Regions from separate parts of the Acinetobacter tibetensis genome, predicted to be linked through region 2. Evidence: predicted binding sites of a transcription regulator. Region 2 holds the regulator's gene; each other region holds the start of a gene.
What was found. The regulator PhoB, encoded in region 2, activates phosphate uptake and scavenging genes when phosphate is short. The targets are predictions, from matches to a motif close to TGTCATNAANCTGTCATAA.
Positions count from the first base shown of each region.

Region 1: a site for PhoB is predicted at 2,983-3,001, ahead of M5E07_RS07565 (porin). Genes of this name have one in related genera too.
Region 3: a site for PhoB is predicted at 1,399-1,417, ahead of M5E07_RS03340 (DNA translocase FtsK). Genes of this name have one in related genera too.

Region 1 covers NZ_CP098732.1:1,554,231-1,560,804, reverse strand. Annotated here, with positions in the region: gene M5E07_RS07585 (alpha/beta fold hydrolase) at 1-594, shown strand, start outside; gene M5E07_RS07580 (NAD(P)-dependent oxidoreductase) at 605-1,477, shown strand; gene M5E07_RS07575 (YARHG domain-containing protein) at 2,154-2,423, shown strand; gene M5E07_RS07570 (HIT family protein) at 2,468-2,887, shown strand; gene M5E07_RS07565 (porin) at 3,140-4,258, shown strand; gene M5E07_RS07560 (methylenetetrahydrofolate reductase C-terminal domain-containing protein) at 4,296-5,696, opposite strand; gene M5E07_RS07555 (DUF6231 family protein) at 5,844-6,314, opposite strand; gene M5E07_RS07550 (DUF2797 domain-containing protein) at 6,347-6,574, shown strand, end outside.
Region 2 covers NZ_CP098732.1:71,507-78,080, forward strand. Annotated here, with positions in the region: gene pncB (nicotinate phosphoribosyltransferase) at 1-736, shown strand, start outside; gene M5E07_RS00335 (sulfurtransferase) at 846-1,694, shown strand; gene asd (archaetidylserine decarboxylase) at 1,691-2,542, shown strand; gene phoR (phosphate regulon sensor histidine kinase PhoR) at 2,630-3,988, opposite strand; gene phoB (phosphate regulon transcriptional regulator PhoB) at 3,999-4,709, opposite strand; gene M5E07_RS00355 (TetR/AcrR family transcriptional regulator) at 4,930-5,616, opposite strand; gene M5E07_RS00360 (SDR family NAD(P)-dependent oxidoreductase) at 5,827-6,574, shown strand, end outside.
Region 3 covers NZ_CP098732.1:692,230-698,803, forward strand. Annotated here, with positions in the region: gene aat (leucyl/phenylalanyl-tRNA--protein transferase) at 1-239, opposite strand, end outside; gene trxB (thioredoxin-disulfide reductase) at 322-1,275, opposite strand; gene M5E07_RS03340 (DNA translocase FtsK) at 1,528-4,605, shown strand; gene M5E07_RS03345 (LysR family transcriptional regulator) at 4,658-5,539, opposite strand; gene M5E07_RS03350 (AEC family transporter) at 5,659-6,549, shown strand.

The DNA of each region.
Region 1 (6,574 bases), 1.5 Mb from region 2:
CCTATTGATAGTTATGCTTCTGGATTCATTGGCAAAGTGAATCAAAATATGTATCGGCTGGTCCAAAAAAATACAACACTCAATCAACTCTTGTTTTCTACCAATATTCCAAAAAAATTTACTCATACATCAGGGCGCTTAAATTCAATTGGTTTTAAAATTCTGGACCCTAAAGGTTGGTATGCAAGTTATAAAACCCTTTTGAACAACTTGGATGATTTGGAAACCATCAGTGAAAATGCCACCATTAGCCAGTTTCTCAATAATATGATTGATTATCCTGGTGGTATTAACCAAGACATGATTTTTAAAATTTGGCTAAAGAATGAACTCAAACACGGGGTTATTCAGCTTGAAGATAAACAAATCAAATTAAATTCAATCACTTCATCTTTGTTGATTGGTGCAGGTCAAACCGATCAACTCGTTACTGAAGCTTCAATAAAACCATTATGTGAATTGACAAACAGTCAAGATGTCACGTTTACTCTTATCCCCGGAGGGCATTTGGGCTTAATGTCAAACAAGGCAAGCGCTGAACAATTTTGGCCCAAACTTACTTCGTGGTTAGAACAAAGATCGACAAAGATATAAAGGAAAAATTATGATTCATTCAGTTGCTTTTATCGGTTTAGGTGCTATGGGCTATCGCATGGCAGCTCATCTCCCTAAACATTTTGAAACCGTTTTTGTTTGGAATCGTAATTTTTCCAAAGCCGAACAACATGCAACTGAATATGGAACCCTTGCTGTTTCTTTACAAGATGCAGTTCAGGCAGACATCATTTTTTCTTGCCTTCCAACGAGCCAAGATGTTGAAGCGCTTATTTCTGGATTAGAGTTAAAAGCAGGCAGTATTTGGATTGACTGTACAAGTGGTGTACCAGAGTCCGCTAAAAATCTGGCAGACGCCTTACAGACACAACAAGTGACTTTCTTAGATGCCCCTGTAAGTGGTCAAACCATTGGCGCTGAAAATGCCACACTAACCATAATGGTAGGTGGTGATGCTGAAGCATTCGAAAAAGCCCTCCCTGCCTTGCAAGCGATTGGGAAACTCATTAAACATGTGGGTAACTCAGGTGCTGGTTTCGCAGTAAAAGCCGTGAATAACATGCTTCTTGCGGTTAACCTCTGTTCTGTTGCCGAAGGCTTTACCACGTTAAAAGCACATGGTGTAAATTTGGGTGAAGCACTGGATTGTATTAATGCATCCAGTGGTAAAAGTGGTGTGACTGAGACCGTCTTACCTCAACGCGTCTTAAACCGTAGCTTCCCTCTTACCTTTGCTTTACCGTTATTGGCAAAGGATACTGGAATAGCATTAGATTTAGTCCGTGACGCTAAACTTTCAGCACCTGTAATTGCATTGACACAAAGCCTGATACAAGCAGCAAGTGATCTTTCGCCTGCAGAAAGTGATTTTTCTAGTGCTGTAAAATTATATGAATCTTGGAGCAAAATTACGTTAGAGTGATTTTTCTATTTAAAATAAATAACTTATACTTATTTTTATTTCATATCGTAAAGTATTTTGGGTTCTCTGGAATGTCTATGAATTTTGAAATTTCACTAGACATTCCAGAGAACCAAATTTTTCATTCTGTCTTTATTTCTTCATTGAAATCCCATATTCAAAGAAAGTAATCTAACCCCTTGATCTTACAATAAGCATTTTATCATAGTGACGAATCTCACCATGAATGCATCCAAGCACCTAATTCGTCAATAAAATATATAGTTACCTTCAACTTCTAATTTATTAATATTACTCAGTTATAAAAATTTTAAATACAAAATTGACTAATTAACCCACTATATTTAAGTCATTTTTGAATTGGACTCGATTTACCAATGAGCATAATAACTTGAATTTCATTGTGACTTTACAGACCCTAAATGACTAAAGAATTTTAGCGCAATCAATTTACAAATAACGCAACATGCCGTAGAACGATTAGATACAATTGCAACAAAAAATTAGCCCTTTGTTATCAATTTAACTTTACAAAACTATTGATACATATAAATTTTATCTATCATGTTGAACAGAATTACGTTAGAGTAATTTATTGCCATTGAAGATGACAAATTAAACCCAATATTGTAATAAGTATTAAACATACACTGTTACAAACCATGAGGAAACTCTTATGAGTAAGTTGCTTATTGCTTGTCTTGCTGGTCTATCTACCCTTATTGGTGCAAATACTTTGGCTGCAACGCCAGAGCAAGAGTGTCAAAAACTCAAAAATGATCATGATGTGATCTATGCATCTAAAGGTTTCTGTTTTAAAGACCCTGAAGCAAAAGCAAAGTTTGGTAATGACAACTGCTATACCACCAAACCGAAATTTTCAGACAAAGAACAGCAACGTCTTGACGAAATCAAAGCTCGTCAGAAAGAATTAAATTGTAAATAACAACTAAATTACCTCCTTAAATGGAGACTGTTAAAGGAATAATTATGGCTTACGATGATCAAAATATTTTTGCAAGAATCCTACGTGGAGAGCTTCCTGCAATCAAAGTGTATGAAGATGATCAGGTTCTTGCTTTTATGGATATCATGCCGCAAGCTGAAGGACACACCCTAGTCATTCCTAAAACTCCAGCAGTAAACTTGCTCGATCTTCCAGCCGAAACTGCTGCTTACACCATTCAGGTCACACAAAAAATTGCACGTGCAATGGAACAAGCGCTTGGCGTAGATGGCATTATCTTAATGCAATTAAGTGGAGCTGCTGCTGGACAAACTGTTCCGCACATCCATTTCCACCTCATTCCGACCAATGTTCATCAGTTAGGCAAACATGCTGCACAAATGGGCGATCAAGAAAAGATTAAAGCTCAAGCTGAAAAAATTAAAGCTGCGTTAGAATCATAATTTGATTATCTAAGCAACAAATGGAGCCTTTCGGCTCCATTTTTTTATCTTAAGTAAAAAAGCAAAATAAAACTGAGCGTTATCCAATCACACCTCGTCATCAAACTGTCATTTATTTTTCACTTTGCTGTCACATAGTTTACAGATACTGCATAGCAAGTTGGTGAGCTATGTAACGAATTGTACAGAAGCGAGCTGAAAATAAGAGTTTGTAGGCCCTTGCCATAAAAATCGTGTTTTGGAGAAATCTCAATGAAAAAATTGCTACTTGCTGCAGCAGTCACAACTTTAAGCTTAAACGCAGCACAGGCAGCGCCAACATTGTACGGTAAACTGAATGTATCGATCGACAATGTTGATAACAAAAGTTTTGATGGTAAGAGTGATGTCACTGAAATCAACTCAAATGCTTCACGCATCGGCATCAAAGGCGAAGAAAAATTAACAGAAAAGTTATCTGCAATCTATTTAGCAGAATGGGCAATCGCAACTGATGGTTCTGGTTCTGATACAGACCTTAGTGCGCGTAACCGCTTCATCGGTTTAAAAACTGATGGTATCGGCGCGCTAAAAGTAGGTAAATTTGACTCTTACTTCAAAACTGCTGCTGGCAATAATCAAGATATCTTCAATGACCACACAATTTTAGATATCACCAACACCATGTATGGTGAAGAACGTTCAAACAACGTCGTTGGTTTTGAATCTGACCCTAAATTACTTGCTGGCTTATCATTCAATGTAATGTTCCAACAAGGTGAAAGTTCTTCTAGTGTAACAACTGGTTCAACAGGTAATAATGATAAACGTGACGGTTTTGGTGATGCTGTTTCAGCTTCAATCAACTATGAAAATAAAGATTTAGGTCTAGCACTAGCAGTTGCTGGTAACTCAGGTATCCAAGGCAAATACAATGCTTACAGCTTAAAAGATATTTACTCTGATGCTTACCGTGTGACAGGTTCTTATGATTTCAGCACTATTGGTCTTAAAGGTCTTGTACTAGGTGGCTTATGGCAACATGCTGAACCTAAAGATGACTTAACTGCTTATAACACTGGTAAAACAGATGCGACAACTGGTGCTGCAATTACTGCAAACTACAAAGGCTTAGAAGAAGACTCTTGGATTACAGCAGTTACTTACAAAATCGGCAACACACCTTTTGCTGTAAAAGGACAATACCAATCAGCAAAAACTGCACGTGATGGTCACGACGATCGTACGATTGACCAGTATGGTATTGGTTTAGACTACAAAATTAACAAACAAGCACGTTTCTACGGCATCGTAGCACAACAAAAACGCGATTGGTTAAGTGATGACGACAAACGCACTGTAATCGGAACAGGTATGGAATATAACTTCTAATCCTGATCGCTTTAAAAAACACGCTTCGGCGTGTTTTTTATATAGGGTTAAACCAATTTACCCAAGAACTCGTGCCTCGCGACTCAATTGAAACAGTATCAATCATGCGCTTTTTAAGCACATCAATTTGATTCACTTGCTGTGCTAAACGTGCTTTTATCGAATGAATACACTCTCGATCTCCAAACTCACAACGATCTAAAGTTGTGCCTCCACATGGCCCATTTGCTAAGCCTTTAGGACAAGTTTCAGGACAGATATATAAAGTATCTGCAAGGCGACACTGACCACAACTTTCACAGCCTACGACACCATGTTTGGACAAGTATTCAGACTTTATAAGTAATTTATTGGCAAAATGACCAGACCAAAGCTTAGGATTAAAAAATTTGCTTCCTACGTTCCGCGCAATCTTGGAGTCAAACATTGAGTCATGCATAAATTGCATACTTTTATACTTGAGCACCTGTTCCGTAGATGGTTTTTTTTGAAACACATCAGGCTTAGACTTAAGTTCATCCCCCGACTTCAATTGATGCAGTTCATTCCATATCCGCATGCACTGATCAAAACTAAAATCCTGAAAACGCTCAAGCGCCTGTTCTAATTTTTTTTGCTCTTCGGGCTTATGACAGGCGGATAAGTGCACTCCAGCAAATCCCCAAGAACGGCAAATTAAAATCTGCAAAGCACAACGTGCGTAAACATTCTGTTCTGCAATGGCAGCATCTACACTCTGCTCCCGTTTAAGCAACTGTAAAAGATGCGGAGTCAAAACAATGCCTGCAACTTTTTGCTTGACCATAAATTCTGCACGCGCTGCTGTTAATGGCATTACACAAGCAAACAAATCCACCTGTGAATGCTGATTTTCTAAATATTGCTTCGCTTCCTTTAATGCATCCAAATCAAAGCCTAACTGAGTGACAACATAGTCTGCCCCTGCCAGCACTTTTTTATCCAATTTATAATATTGGGCATCATGCTCAGCTTTTGCATATTTAAAGGGATTCAGCGCCACCCCAACTTTTATTTGAGGCGCAAGCTTTTTGGCCTGCATCACAGCATTCACGGATTCCAAATAACGTGTCCGTGGAAAATTTATATCCTGACCATTTTGATGATGCTTTAATTTATCACCTGTCAGTAACAATACATTCGAATATCCTTGTTCCTGTATCGCTTGAATAAATTCATTAAAATCTGCTATGTCTCGCCCTTTACCAGAAAAATGTAAAATTTTCGGGATCTCAGCCGCATAATTTTGAGCAATTACTAATGGCTCTGGATCATCATCACTACGCACACGATCAGCAATCGTCATGGTCACTGGATAGCCAGCTATGCACGATGGGACAGGTTGTGTGTGCTTGGTCGGCAAATATTCTAGAAAAATAGAAAAAGGCTGATTTTGCAAGGAATCAGTAAGTAAAGGCATCATATAAGGAAGATGTGTGACAAATGTCAAAAAAGGAAAGCAGCTTATTATAAAAGATGAAAATTCTCATTGGCAAAATAAATAATGAGCTTGTGCAAACTTAAAAAGCACAAGCCCATTTTTACAATTGTTTCCCGAACTGAAAAATTACCAACGAAATTTATTCCAGTTTTCAGGATTCGCCCAGTATTTAGAGTTAAACCAATCTGGGACATGTTTGTAGTTTAGAATATTGAATTGCCAGATTGCCAGATTATGACCCTGCGCTGACTTTTCAATGAGTTGGGTAAAACCAAGTGAACGCATTAATTTATGATCTTGCTCATTCGTGACCACAACCAACTTTTTCGCCATTAAATCACGCAACCTGACTAAAAATTGTGCTTTGGTCGTATCTGATAAACTGCTCATCTCTAGATTATCGAGTACAACAAAACCCAAATCATAACGTTGCGTAAAAGGCAGACTTAGAAACTCAGTTACGTTAAAATAAGTCCAACGAATTGATTGATTCTGGTCATATTGTTCTAAATTTTGACCAATACACAATGCAGTTTGAATAGGCTGTTCCTGAGATAAATCGTCTAGCATAGAAGTGATGACATTCTGTTCAGCCATAACTGCATCCTTATTATTTGAGTGAGCTTTTCATGGAACTACAAGGCATTTGTCATAAAATGCATGCAGGTCTCAAGGACCTTAGTGTAACTGATCAACAGACTCGCAAGGCAAATGTTGAATATAAATTTATTCTAGATCGTGCAGAAATTGAGCTTCCATTCAGTTTAGGTCAAGAAATTGAGTTGGAGTGGACTGGAAATATTTACTGTGTTTCTTGCGGCAGCAAAACACCGAAGTCTTATTCTCAAGGGCATTGT
Region 2 (6,574 bases):
TCAACAGTGTGAACAGCAGCAGCGCCCAGAAGATCCGCCTTTCTTGGTATCGGATTTTGGTACCCGTCGTCGCTATAGTTTGACTTGGCAAAGGCAGGTGATTCAGGCATTTCACCAAGCAGTACCGAATGTTTTTCGTGGCACCAGTAATGTGTTGTTGGCAAAAGAATTAGGAATTTCACCCATTGGCACCATGGCGCATGAGTTTTTACAAGCTTTTCAGGCGCTAGATGTGCGGCTGCGGGATTTCCAAAAAGCAGCATTAGAGACTTGGGTGCAAGAATACCGTGGGGATCTAGGCATTGCCCTGACCGATGTGGTGGGAATGGATGCTTTCCTACGCGATTTCGATTTGTATTTTGCCAAATTATTCGATGGTTTGAGACATGACAGTGGCGACCCTTTTGTTTGGGGGGATAAAGCCTATGCGCATTACAAAACCTTGAAAATTGACAGCAGAACCAAAATGCTGACCTTCAGTGACGGTTTAAATTTACAAAAAGCTTGGGCATTACATCAATATTTCAAAGACCGTTTCAAAGTCAGTTTTGGGATTGGCACCAATTTGACCAATGATATGGGGCAGACTCCATTGAATATTGTGTTGAAGTTGGTGGAATGTAATGGACAATCGGTGGCGAAAATTTCAGATAGTCCAGGCAAAACCATGACCGATAACGATACCTTTTTGGCCTACTTACGTCAGGTTTTTCAAATTACAGAGCCTGCGCATTAATTGATTTATATTGCTGATTTTCTGCAATGATCTCTAGGAAAATCGGCAGTTGGTAGACATGGGCTTATGCTAAGATCAAGCTGTTGCCAGAACAAAACGTGTAAAAAAGATGACGGAATCTACGCTAAATTTGGGTTTATTAATCGAGGTGGAAGAGCTACTTCCACATTTAGACAATGAAAAATTACGTATCGTGGATTTAAGTCGACGTTCAGTTTATGAGCAGCTACATATTCCACATGCCATTCCGCTTAAGCCCGCACAATTGCTGCGCCAAGAAGAAAATACCACAGGATTATTACCTGATGCTGAAGGCTTGACTGCGCTGATTCAGTATTTGAATATTAGCCCTGAGCATCATGTGGTGGTTTATGATGATGAAGGTGGTGCTTGGGCAGGACGCTTGATCTGGAATTTGCATTGCTTAGGTTTTTATAATACCTCGCTGCTCAATGGCGGTATTCATGCATGGTTAGGGCAAGGTTTTCCCACCACTTCAGAACAGGAGCAATTCGCCCCTGTAGAATCCTTAGTGCAAGTCAATTTGGCTGCGCAAGATCAAGTCCGAATTGAATATCCCGAGTTGCTGTCTTTGGTACAGCAAAACGCCATTCAGCTTTGGGATTGTCGAACTGAAGATGAATATACGGGTTTAAGATTAGCAGCGCGACGCGGTGGTCACATTCCAAATGCGCGCCATTTTGAATGGAGTACTGCACTTAACCGTGAAAATCATTTAAAATTGCATGCTTTAGAACGCACACAACAACGCTTAGAACAACAAGGTTTCAATTTACAAGAACCTGTCGTGGTGTACTGCCAGTCACATCATCGTTCAGGTTTGGCTTATATTTTGGGTCGTGTATTGGGTTGGAATATTCGAGCTTATGATGGTGCGTGGAGTGAATGGGGCAATCGCCTCGATAGTCCAATCGTTACTGGAGAGTTACCGTCTTGAGCCTCACCTCACGTTTAACAAAACAATTTTTTATTCAGGCGCAACGCGTTGTGCCACAACATCAACTCTCGCGTGTGGTCGGGAAGATTGCTGCCAGTGAACATCCATTGATTAAAAACACGGCAATTTCTGCATTTAAAGCGCAATATGGCATTGATATGTCGATTGCAGAGCAAAAAAATGCGTTGAAATACAAATCATTCAATGAGTTCTTTACCCGTGCTTTGCAAGATGGTGTGCGTGAGATTGATGCCGATGAGACGAGCATTGTGTCACCTGCCGATGGGGCAATTTCACAACTGGGCCATATTGAATCTGGTGAAGTGTTCCAAGCCAAAGGGCAAAGTTTCTCTGTAGAAAAGCTGATTGCGGATCCTCAATTAGCAGAGCCATTTAAACAGGGTGAATTTGCAACGGTATATTTATCTCCGCGCGATTATCACCGTGTACATATGCCGTTTGCAGGTACGCTCACCGAAACTTTATATGTGCCGGGTGAATTGTTCTCTGTGAACCAAACCACGGCAGAAAATATTCCAGGTTTGTTTGCACGTAATGAGCGTATGGTGTGTTTGTTTGATACCGAGTTGGGGCGTATGGCCGTGGTGTTAGTCGGTGCGATGATTGTGGCAGGCATTGAAACAGTTGCGACAGGCAAAGTGAAACCGACTGGGCGTTTAGAGTTAAACCAGCACAATCTTTTCCTTGAAAAAGGCGCAGAGCTAGGGCGTTTTTACTTAGGTTCAACCGCGATTGTCTTGTTTGAACACAATAAAATGCAGTGGGATGCGCAGTTTAAAGCCAATTCGACGGTAGTGATGGGCGAAGCATTGGGGCATACCCTGTAATGATGCCTTTGAGATGGTTGTCGTATGCAACCATCTCAATCCCTATTTTTTAAATCATATAATAATCATTTCTGAGTAAAACAATTTTTAGCTCATGTGATACAGGCGCTCTTTCGGGAACACCACTTTAAAGGTCGAGCCTTGATTCTCTTTGGATTCAATTTCTAAATGTGCGTTGTGCTGCATCAGTACGTGTTTCACAATTGCCAGTCCTAAACCCGTTCCACCTGTTTGACGACTACGTGCGCTATCCACACGATAAAAGCGTTCGGTTAAGCGTGGCAAATGTTTTGGATCAATACCAATACCTGTATCTTCAACCGTGAAATAACCATGTTCGCCATCATCATGCCAACCCATGGTAATGGTACCGCCTTTCGGGGTGTATTTAATCGCATTGGTAATGAGATTGCTAAACGCACTGGCCAATTCGGTATCTGAACCAATGAGGTCGCAATGACTGTCGATGTCCAAATTCAGGGTATGGCCATAATCCACATTATAAGCCTGCGCATCATCGAATAACTGATTCATCAGGCTTGGCATTTCAATAATCTGGTTTTTGGCAATTTGCTTATTATTTTCCAAACGGGATAACAGCAAGAGGTCATTGACCAAGGCATTCATACGTTTGGTCTGCGCCTGCATTTGCTCAAACGCACGCTTCCAGCGTGGATTTAAATCTTCTTGGTCGGTAAAGGTTTCAATATAACCACTGAGTACCGTTAAAGGCGTGCGTAATTCATGTGAAATATTATCGACAAAATCTTTACGCATTTGCTCCAGATTGTGCATCCGAGTCACGTCATACGCCACTAAAAGACGGCTTTCACCGCCAAAGCGAGTCATTTTGATTTGTACGTAATGATCTTCAAACACTGAGGATTTCATTTTAATCCCGTCAGGGATTTGATCGCTTTGTTTGAAATATTCAATAAAACTCGGCTGGCGTAGAATGGTCATGATATTGCGACCACGATCTAGTGACTGAATACCGAGTAGTTTTTCCGCCGCGGGATTCCACCATTCAATTTGATGCGACTCATCAATTAACACCACCGCTTCCGCCAGTGCCACCAAAGAGGATTGTGCACGGTCAATCAAGCCGACCATTTCAGCCTGAACAATACGTTCTTGGCGCTGTGCACGATAGACATTAAATAATAATGCTCCCCAGATGCCATTTAAATTAGGCGGAACATCATAAGGACGGTTGGAAATCCATTCATTGACCAAGTACAAAGAACGCAGTTGGAAACCGAAAAAAATGGTAAAAGCGGTAAAAATACAAACCCAAAAATACCCGATGCCAAACCCGATTAAGCTTGCAATGAGCAGTAGAAACGCCAGTAAACGTAAATCTTGTTTGGCAAATATCCATAAACTGCTGTAACGGAATTTTTGATGCTCACGCGCCAGTTCGGGGACAGGGTAGGGTTCATACATAAAACTAAAATTAACCTAAAGCTACATCAGCACGAGTGGAGAAGCGGTAACCCGTTCCACGCACGGTTTGAACAAAACGGTCTGCACCATAGGGTTCTAAGACTTTGCGTAAACGACGAATATGGACGTCAATGGTACGATCTTCAATATAGACATTGCCACCCCAAACCTGATCAAGCAATTGCGCACGGGTATAAGCACGCTCAGGATGCGTCATGAAGAAGGCCAGCAAACGATATTCAGTTGGCCCCATTTCTAGAATGTTATTGCTAAAACTGACGCGTTGGCTGACTGGGTCAAGCAATAAACCATTGGCATCAATGGTTTTTTCGCCGCTTAGAGCATTGGCGCGACGCAGCACTGCTTTAATGCGCGATACCAATTCACGCGTCGAAAAAGGTTTGGTCATGTAGTCATCTGCACCTGCATCGAGACCTTGGACTTTATGGTCTTCTTCTCCGCGTGCAGTCAGCATAATGACTGGAATTTCAGATAAGTTTTCATCGCGTTTAAGGCGACGACAGAGATCGACACCGCTGACACCACCAGGCATCATCCAGTCGAGCAGAATTAACGCTGGGCGTTGATCGACAATCATTTGATGCGCCTGTTTTGCATCTTCTGCCTGTAAGCATTGAAAGCCTGCCATATCCAAAGAGGTATGAATCATCTCTCGAATTGGAAGTTCGTCATCGACGATTAGTATGTAGTCATCTTTCACAACGCAATATCCTATTGATGATAACGGTAGGCCGTTTTTTATTTATGACAGGCTTATTACAAAGATTAATTATGACAGTATCATTGCAGAATAGGGCAGAATCCCAATTTTCGCAAAGTTTTGTGACAATTTTTAGTCGAATTCATGAACAATTTTAGACAGGCGTAGAGGCGGTCATAAAATTAGAGTCAATTTTTTGTAAAAATTAAATCGCTGTAATTTAATTTTTTTTCTCAGAAAATGATTCGAGTAGGGCTAAGAAAACCACCCGACATGATGCCAATACATCTTCCAGAGACTGTTTAAAGCCACTGATGACCCAACGAATCGCAATCTGGGTAACATAACCATTTAAGCCTGTAGAAACCCATGAAATTTCACGTTCTGAATGCGGGATATTCGGCATCATCAACATGACAAAAGCATGAATCATACGGTCAAAACGCAACATGGTTTCGTGAATGGTGGCTTGGTTATGCAGTTCTTGCACCAGCATAGCATCGATATAAATAATACGTGCCATCCGCGGGTTATCTTTGAGCGTGGTGAGTAGGGCAGTTAAGCCAGCATCGACCATTTTTTCATGACTGTTCGAGGCTTGCATAATCGCTTGCATGACATTCTGTTGCAGTTCATCAATCAGTTTTAAAAAGATGGTTTGGAAGAGTTGATCACTTTTTTTAAAGGATTCATAAAAATAGCGTTCGGTCAGTTTGGCTTCATTGCAAATGTCTTTGACCGTGACGGCAAAAAAACCATGGGTGCCATAAACTTCAATACCCGCTTCGATGAGTTTTTCACGACGTGCCTGTTGACGCTCAGTCAAAGAGAGTCCTTTAAACTGGCGTTCTTTATTTTTTAACGGTTGGTTATTTTTTCCTGCATCGTTGGTATTGGAATAAGTCATAAAGATAAAACGTAGCAAAGACCGCCTATAGTTTAACAACAATTGCTGCAAATGCCTAAATTAAACGCGGAATTTGGCCGAAAGGAGATTCATCAGACATTTATTGACAATGGTTATTGTCAAATTTATATTGAGAGAGTCTTTCGCGTCATGCATAAAAGAATGGGGGTAGCTTTGTCATACCGCCTTAGGAACCAATAAGGAAAGAAAATGAAAACATTTAACAATAAAGTCGCCGCTGTAACAGGTGCGGGTTCAGGGATTGGTCAACAGTTGGCATTACTTTTAGCTCAACAAGGTTGTCACCTTTCTTTAAGTGATATTAATGAGCAAGGTTTGGCAAAAACCGTAGAATTACTCAAAGACAGCAATGTACGAGTGACCACCAAAAAACTGGATGTGTCGGATCGTGAAGCCATACGTACTTGGGCAGAAGAAACAGTACAAAATCATGGTTCAGTCAATATGATTTTTAACAATGCTGGGGTGGCATTGGGTTCGACCGTTGAAGGGGCGAGTTATGATGAACTAGAATGGATTGTGGGGATTAATTTTTGGGGTGTGGTGTACGGGACCAAAGAGTTTTTGCCTTTGATTAAGCAAACAGGCGATGGTCATATCATCAACATTTCTAGCTTATTCGGTTTAACGGCTCAACCCACCCAATCGGCTTATAATGCCACCAAGTTTGCAGTTCGTGGTTTTACCGAATCCTTACGTCAGGAACTGGATATTGAAAACTGTGGGGTTAGCGCGCTGTGTGTACATCCAGGTGGTATTCGCACCAATATTGCCAATGATGCGCGTATGAATGACAGCTTGCGCAGCTTGGGGATGAATCCAGAAAAATCGGCACGCACATTTAACAAGTTATTACGTATTCCACCAGAAGAAGCTGCACGTCAAATTTTAGCTGCGGTACAAAAGGATAAGCGTCGTGTTTTGATTGGTAATGATG
Region 3 (6,574 bases), 620 kb from region 2:
TTCCGCAGCAGGGATTTACTCGGATGATATTGCTCAGGTCGAATAATGCAGCGCGGCTCGGGACACCACCAGCAAATAGGTTCACCTTCAGAAAACCATGGAAAAAGACCGTGGGTATAGGCTTCAAAGAGGGTAGAGGGGGAGAGATCTGCGCCAATGCAAATCAGTCCATGTCCTTCTGGATCTGAATCAATCGGATCGGGAAATAAGTATTCGGACGGTGCTAAAGTATGCTGCATGATTGAGTTCAGGGAGTTATTCTTTACGCTATCATACATAAAAAAACCGCCCTTTTCGGACGGTTTTAATAGATGCAAAAGATTATGAACCTAGCGCATCTAAATATTTTTCAGCATCAAGTGCAGCCATACAGCCTGAACCTGCTGAAGTGATTGCTTGGCGGTAAATGCTATCTGCAACGTCGCCTGCTGCGAATACACCTGCAACCGAGGTTGCAGTCGCATTGCCAGAGGTGCCACTTTGCACTTGAATGTAGCCATCACGTAAGTTGAGTTGACCTTCAAACATGCCTGTATTTGGTTTGTGACCAATCGCCACGAATAAACCTTGGACATCAATATCTTGTGTGCTTGCATCTACAGTTGATTTTAAGCGTACCGAAGTTACACCCGTGTTATCACCTAAGACTTCATCAACTTGGTTGTTCCAAAGAATGCTAATTTTGCCTTCTTTTTCTTTTTCAAATAAATGGTCCTGTAGGATTTTTTCTGAACGTAAGCTGTCACGACGATGCACAAGCGTCACGTGTGAAGCAATGTTAGACAGGTAGAGTGCTTCTTCGACTGCGGTATTACCACCACCGACCACCATGACTTTTTGGTTTTTATAGAAGAAACCATCACAAGTTGCACAAGCACTGACGCCTTGCCCCATGAATTTTGCTTCTGACTCTAAGCCTAAATACTGTGCAGTTGCACCCGTTGAGATAATCAGTGCATCACAAGTGAACTCTTCCATATCGCCTTTAAGAACAAATGGGCGAACACTCAGGTCAACTTCATTGATGTGGTCATACACGATTTCTGTGCCAAAACGTTCTGCATGGGCTTGCATACGTTCCATTAAAGCAGGACCCGTTAAACCTTCTGGGTCACCCGGCCAGTTATCCACTTCCGTTGTCGTGGTTAATTGACCACCCAATTGTAAGCCAGCAATCAGCATTGGTTTTAAATTGGCACGTGCAGCATAAACTGCAGCGCTGTAACCTGCAGGACCCGAACCTAAAATAATTAATCGTGAGTGACGAGCGCTCATTCGCGACATCCTTTTTTTCTTTCAAAATTTATGAAATTATACGTGAAAGTGTATAACAGTTGTGTGTGTTCAATGTGGGTAATATTGATCATGCAAATCGGTTTGAGCTATATAGAATAAAGTTAACAACAAGCCCTCATAATCTTGCATCTTTTTTACGTGAACAGGTGCATAATATCAGGTTTTATTAAGAAACAAATTCAGGTTGTTTTCCAAAAAAACATGAATGAAAAAATGCTTACAGGACAGAGTATGACTGCGGTGTCAGGTGCTTATGCACAGCGCTTAATGATGACATTATTTTTAGTCTCATTTGGGATTTATCTGTTCCTTGCAACAGTCACTTATACACCTTTTGATCCAGGTTGGATGCATATCTCCAGTGATACCCAACAGGTTTCCAATGCAAGTGGTGTCGCTGGAGCATGGATTTCAGATTTATTGTTTGGATTTTTAGGTTGGGCAAGTCTGCTCATCCCACTCTTCTTATTTATTGAAGCAATTCAGGTGTGGTGGCCGCGCAGTTTTCTGAACCGACCATTTCGTTATGCGGCCCAATTTTTTATTTTGTTGGCGACAGCAACCTTATTATTTTTATTTTGGGAAGTGCCTGCGGATACTTTAGCCAATGCCTCTGGTGGCATTATTGGCTATGAGTTGGGGCAAAGCCTGAGCCAACTTCTGACTATTTATGGCGCTGTGCTGTTCTTAATTGTGTTTTGGCTGGTGTTATTTACTTTGGCCTTTGGGGTAAAGTGGAACAAAACATGGGATACCTTGCGAGCTACGCCTGCGTATTTACAAGATTTATTTTATAAAAATGTACCAGAGAGTGAATCTGATTTTGACCGTACCACACCTCAAGTCAAAAAACAGGTGATTGCAGTCGCACCAAGTAAAGTCTCAAATCAAACCGAATTAGAGGATACCAATCTATCTAAAGCCCCTGTGGAACAACCATTTATTGCAGGTGTGGCGGCTGAGCGTTTGTTTGATGATATGGTACAGAAAGAGTCTCAATTGAATCAACCGAATGAGTTCGATTTAGACGACGATGAAGAGTTTGAAAAAACCATCGCCAAAGCGCATCAACTTGAACAAGACAGCCAGCGCACTATTGCCACAGGTGAAGTTTGGCGTGCCTTAAATACCAATAATGATCAACTACATAAACAAGATATTGAGGCATTATTAAAAGCCGCTGAAGATGAAACAGTTATTCCTAAGCATGATTTCAATTCTGTCGTAGAGCGTCAATATCCTGTTGATGTTCAACTTGAACCTTCTCCAAAACCAGTCAAAAATAATCTTGATTGGGATGATGATGAGATTTTTGATGAGCTACTTGCTGCGGTACCTAGTGGTAAGGTGGCTTCGGATGTACATAGCCCATTCCAACGTAGCGAAGTTCAAGCTATTCAGTCTACAACAATACCTGATCTCGCTGTAGTAGATGCTTCAATTTTGAGTATGCCTGCTGTAGCAGGGGTTGCAGAAGAGGCTGTTAAGGCACGCTTATTGAACGATGAATTAGATCGTTTTCTGGATGATTTTGATGCAAAAGAACAACATGCAGAGTCCACTGTGGTCGAGCAGCGTACAGCATCTTCTTATGCACAATCATCAGCCTTTGTTCAAACGCCAATACAGCACACTGCTGTAGAGGTGTCAGAGCGTTTTACTGAACAGAGCAAAGCTGAGTTGTCAAAAGAGGCCTTCATTGAAGCTTGGCAAGAAACTGCAGGTAAACCTCAAGAGGAAGATGAGTTTGATTTTGATGCACCATTGACGGATGCTTCAGGACGACCCATGTCTCGTGCTATGCAGGTCGCACAAAAACGTCGTGATTTGTCTACGCTACCTGGATTGGATTTGCTCGATCGTGTCGATCCGAATAAAAAAGTCAACTTCACTGCTGAACAATTGGAACGTCTTTCAGAATTACTAGAAATTAAATTGCAAGAGTTCAATGTTAAAGCCAAAGTAATGGAAGCTCAACCTGGACCTGTCGTGACGCGGTTCGAATTGGATTTAGCACCTGGGGTTAAAGCCTCTAAAGTCACCAATATTTCGAAGGACTTGGCACGTTCGATGTCGATGGCTTCGGTGCGTGTAGTAGAAGTAATTCCGGGTAAGCCTTACATTGGAATTGAAGTTCCAAATAGTGCACGTGAAATGGTGCGTCTTATCGAATTATTGGAAACACCGACTTATCGCGATCCAGCGGGTTTACTTTCAATGGCCATGGGTAAAGACATTTCGGGTAATCCTGTGATTACCGATTTAGGTAAGGCGCCACATATGCTGGTTGCAGGTACCACAGGTTCAGGTAAGTCTGTTGCTGTGAACTCGATGATCTTATCGATGCTGTTGAAATATACACCCGATCAATTGCGCCTCATTATGATTGACCCAAAACAATTAGAACTGGCCAACTACAATGATATTCCACATTTACTCACCCCTGTCGTGACAGACATGAAAGATGCTGTCAGTGCATTGAATTGGTGTGTGAATGAAATGGAGCGTCGTTACAAGCTCATGTCATTCCTTAAAATTCGTAAACTGGCGGACTATAACCGTAAGGTTGAAGAAGCATTGGCGAATGGGGAAGACCTAATTGATCCGACATGGAAAGCCAGTGACTCTGTTGTGGGTGAGCGCGCACCACGCTTGGCGCCGTTACCTTCGATTGTGATTGTGGCAGATGAATTTGCCGATATGATTATGCAGGTGGGTAAAAAAGCTGAGGAAATGATTACACGTTTGGCACAAAAATCGCGTGCTGCTGGTATTCATTTGCTGTTAGCGACCCAACGCCCATCCGTAGATGTCATTACAGGTTTGATTAAAGCGAATATTCCTACGCGCGTTGCATTGCGTGTAAACAGCAAAATTGACTCTCGAACCATTTTGGATGCAGGTGGCGCGGAAGATATGTTGGGTCATGGCGATATGCTGTTTTTAGGGCCTGGTAAAATTGAACCTGAACGTGTGCATGGTGCCTTTATTTCCGATGATGAAGTCAACCGAATTTGTGATGCATGGCGAGAGCGTGGTGATCCAGATTATATCGATGAAATTTTGACTCCGTATGACGAAGAGCCGACTTCACGTGGTTTTGAAGATGGTGATGGAGGTTCAGACCGTGATGCTCTGTATGATCAATGTGTGGCCTTTGTTTTAGAAACGCGTAAAGCTTCGACCTCATCTTTACAACGCAAGTTCAGTTTAGGCTATAACCGTGCGGCACGTATTATCGACCAGATGGAAGAAAATGGGATTGTGAGTGCGATGGGCGCGAACGGTAAGCGGGATATCCTCGTGTAGTGCTCATCTATTAAAAGCCTGCCTGAGCGCAGGCTTTTTTATGCGGTTCAATTTAATAATAGAACATGGTTTGTGCTAGCTCAATAAAGGCACGTGTGGCAGGACTGATCAGCTTTTGATTACGGACTGCGAGTCCAATTTCACGTTGTGTATTCGGCAGTAAGGGTCTTTTGACAACATTCGGATGTAGTGCAAGCAGCTCTGGCGTCATGGCCATATCCGCCACAATCGAAATGCCTTCATGCTGATTGACCATATTCAGAATCGTTAATAATTGCGACAGTTGATACTGAATCTTGGGCTGTATGTCATATTGTTTGAGGAGTTTTTCAATATGCGTCTGGCTGCCTGCCTTGGTTAAAATAAAAGGATAGTATTTTAACTGGGTAATATCCACCTGACTCATTTGCGCAATAGGGTAAGAATTGGGAATAAGCGCAATAAAAATATCTTTAATCAATGGAAAAGTATCCAATTGATGGTTGGGTAAAACGGCAAATCCAACATCAACCTGTTGGTTCAAAATCCATTGCGTGACTTCATCGTCTGTACCTTCTTCAACAAAAACTTCAATTCGAGGGTATTCGGTTCTAAAGGCTTGCAGTAGTTCAGGCAGAAGATGAATCGATGCGGATGCCCCAAATGAACCGATTCTTAAAGTACCTTGTTGTAGTCCATGTGTTGCGGCAACTTGCTGTTGCATGACTTGTGCTGTATTTAAAATTTCTTGTGCATGGATACGAAGCTGTTGTCCTATCGCGGTCAGCACCACCTTATTTTGTTCACGGCTAAACAGTTGTACACGCCAAAAATGCTCCAGACTTTTAATGGCATGCGAAACCGCAGATTGAGAAATCCCGAGTTGCTTGGCTGCGTTGCTAAAACTTTGATGTTTAGCAACCAGTAAAAAGATTTCAAGTTGGCTAAAAGTCATTTGAGAGTATGAGTAAATACTCATTTTATTATGAGGAAGAATAAGGATTATATTCTGTTTCCAAAATGAGTCAAAGCTGACTAATGTGCAGTAATTGGAAGAAATGAATGAACATAATCATGGCACTGTTTCCGTTGGTTTTTCTGATAGGAATGGGATATGTGTTTAAGCGGACAGGTTTTTTGCAGGAGGCGTTTTGGGCAAACTCTGAAAAATTAAATTATTTCATTCTTTTCCCAGCTTTATTGTTTAGCAATCTTTCTAGCGTAAAGCTAGATTTAGGTTCTATGCTCATGCTTTACATGGCATTGATCGTGGTCATTATTTTGATCAGTGTGTTGTTATGGGCACTGAAGTTTTATTTCCACATTCCAGTGCATCGTTTTGGGGTTTATATTCAAAGCCAGATTCGATTCAATACCTATATTGGGCTTTCTTTGATGAGCTTAATGTTCGGCACAACAGGTATGCAATTATTCTCTATGATCATTGCTGTGGCAATTCCGTTGGTCAATATTGTTTCGGTTTGCTCATTTACCCAAAGTGCACAGGGACAGTTGCGTTTTACGCTGATGTCGATTGTAAAGAATCCGCTCATTGCTGCTTGCTTATTGGGTATCGTATTTAATTGCTCTGGCTTGTTGATGCCAGAGGGCATATCGCAATTATTGAAGTTATTAGCGAGTAGCAGTCTGCCATTAGGTCTGATTTCAGTCGGAGCGGCGTTACAGTTTAGTCAGCTCAAGCCCGATTTCGGCCGTGTCATGTTAAATAGTGTATCGCGGTTAGTTGGGGTACCTATACTGACTTATTTTGTGGCACAAGGATTTGACTTAGCACCCTTACATATTGCGGTCTTGGTGGTTTTCTTTGCTTTACCCACAGCGTCGGCATCTTATATTTTAACGCGCTATTTTCAAGGGGACAGTCAACTCATGGCAGCCATTATTAGCTTACAAACCCTTTTATTCGCATTGAGCTTCCCATTGCTGATGCAGCTATTGTTCTAATTTTTAGGTTGAAGATCATAAAAAA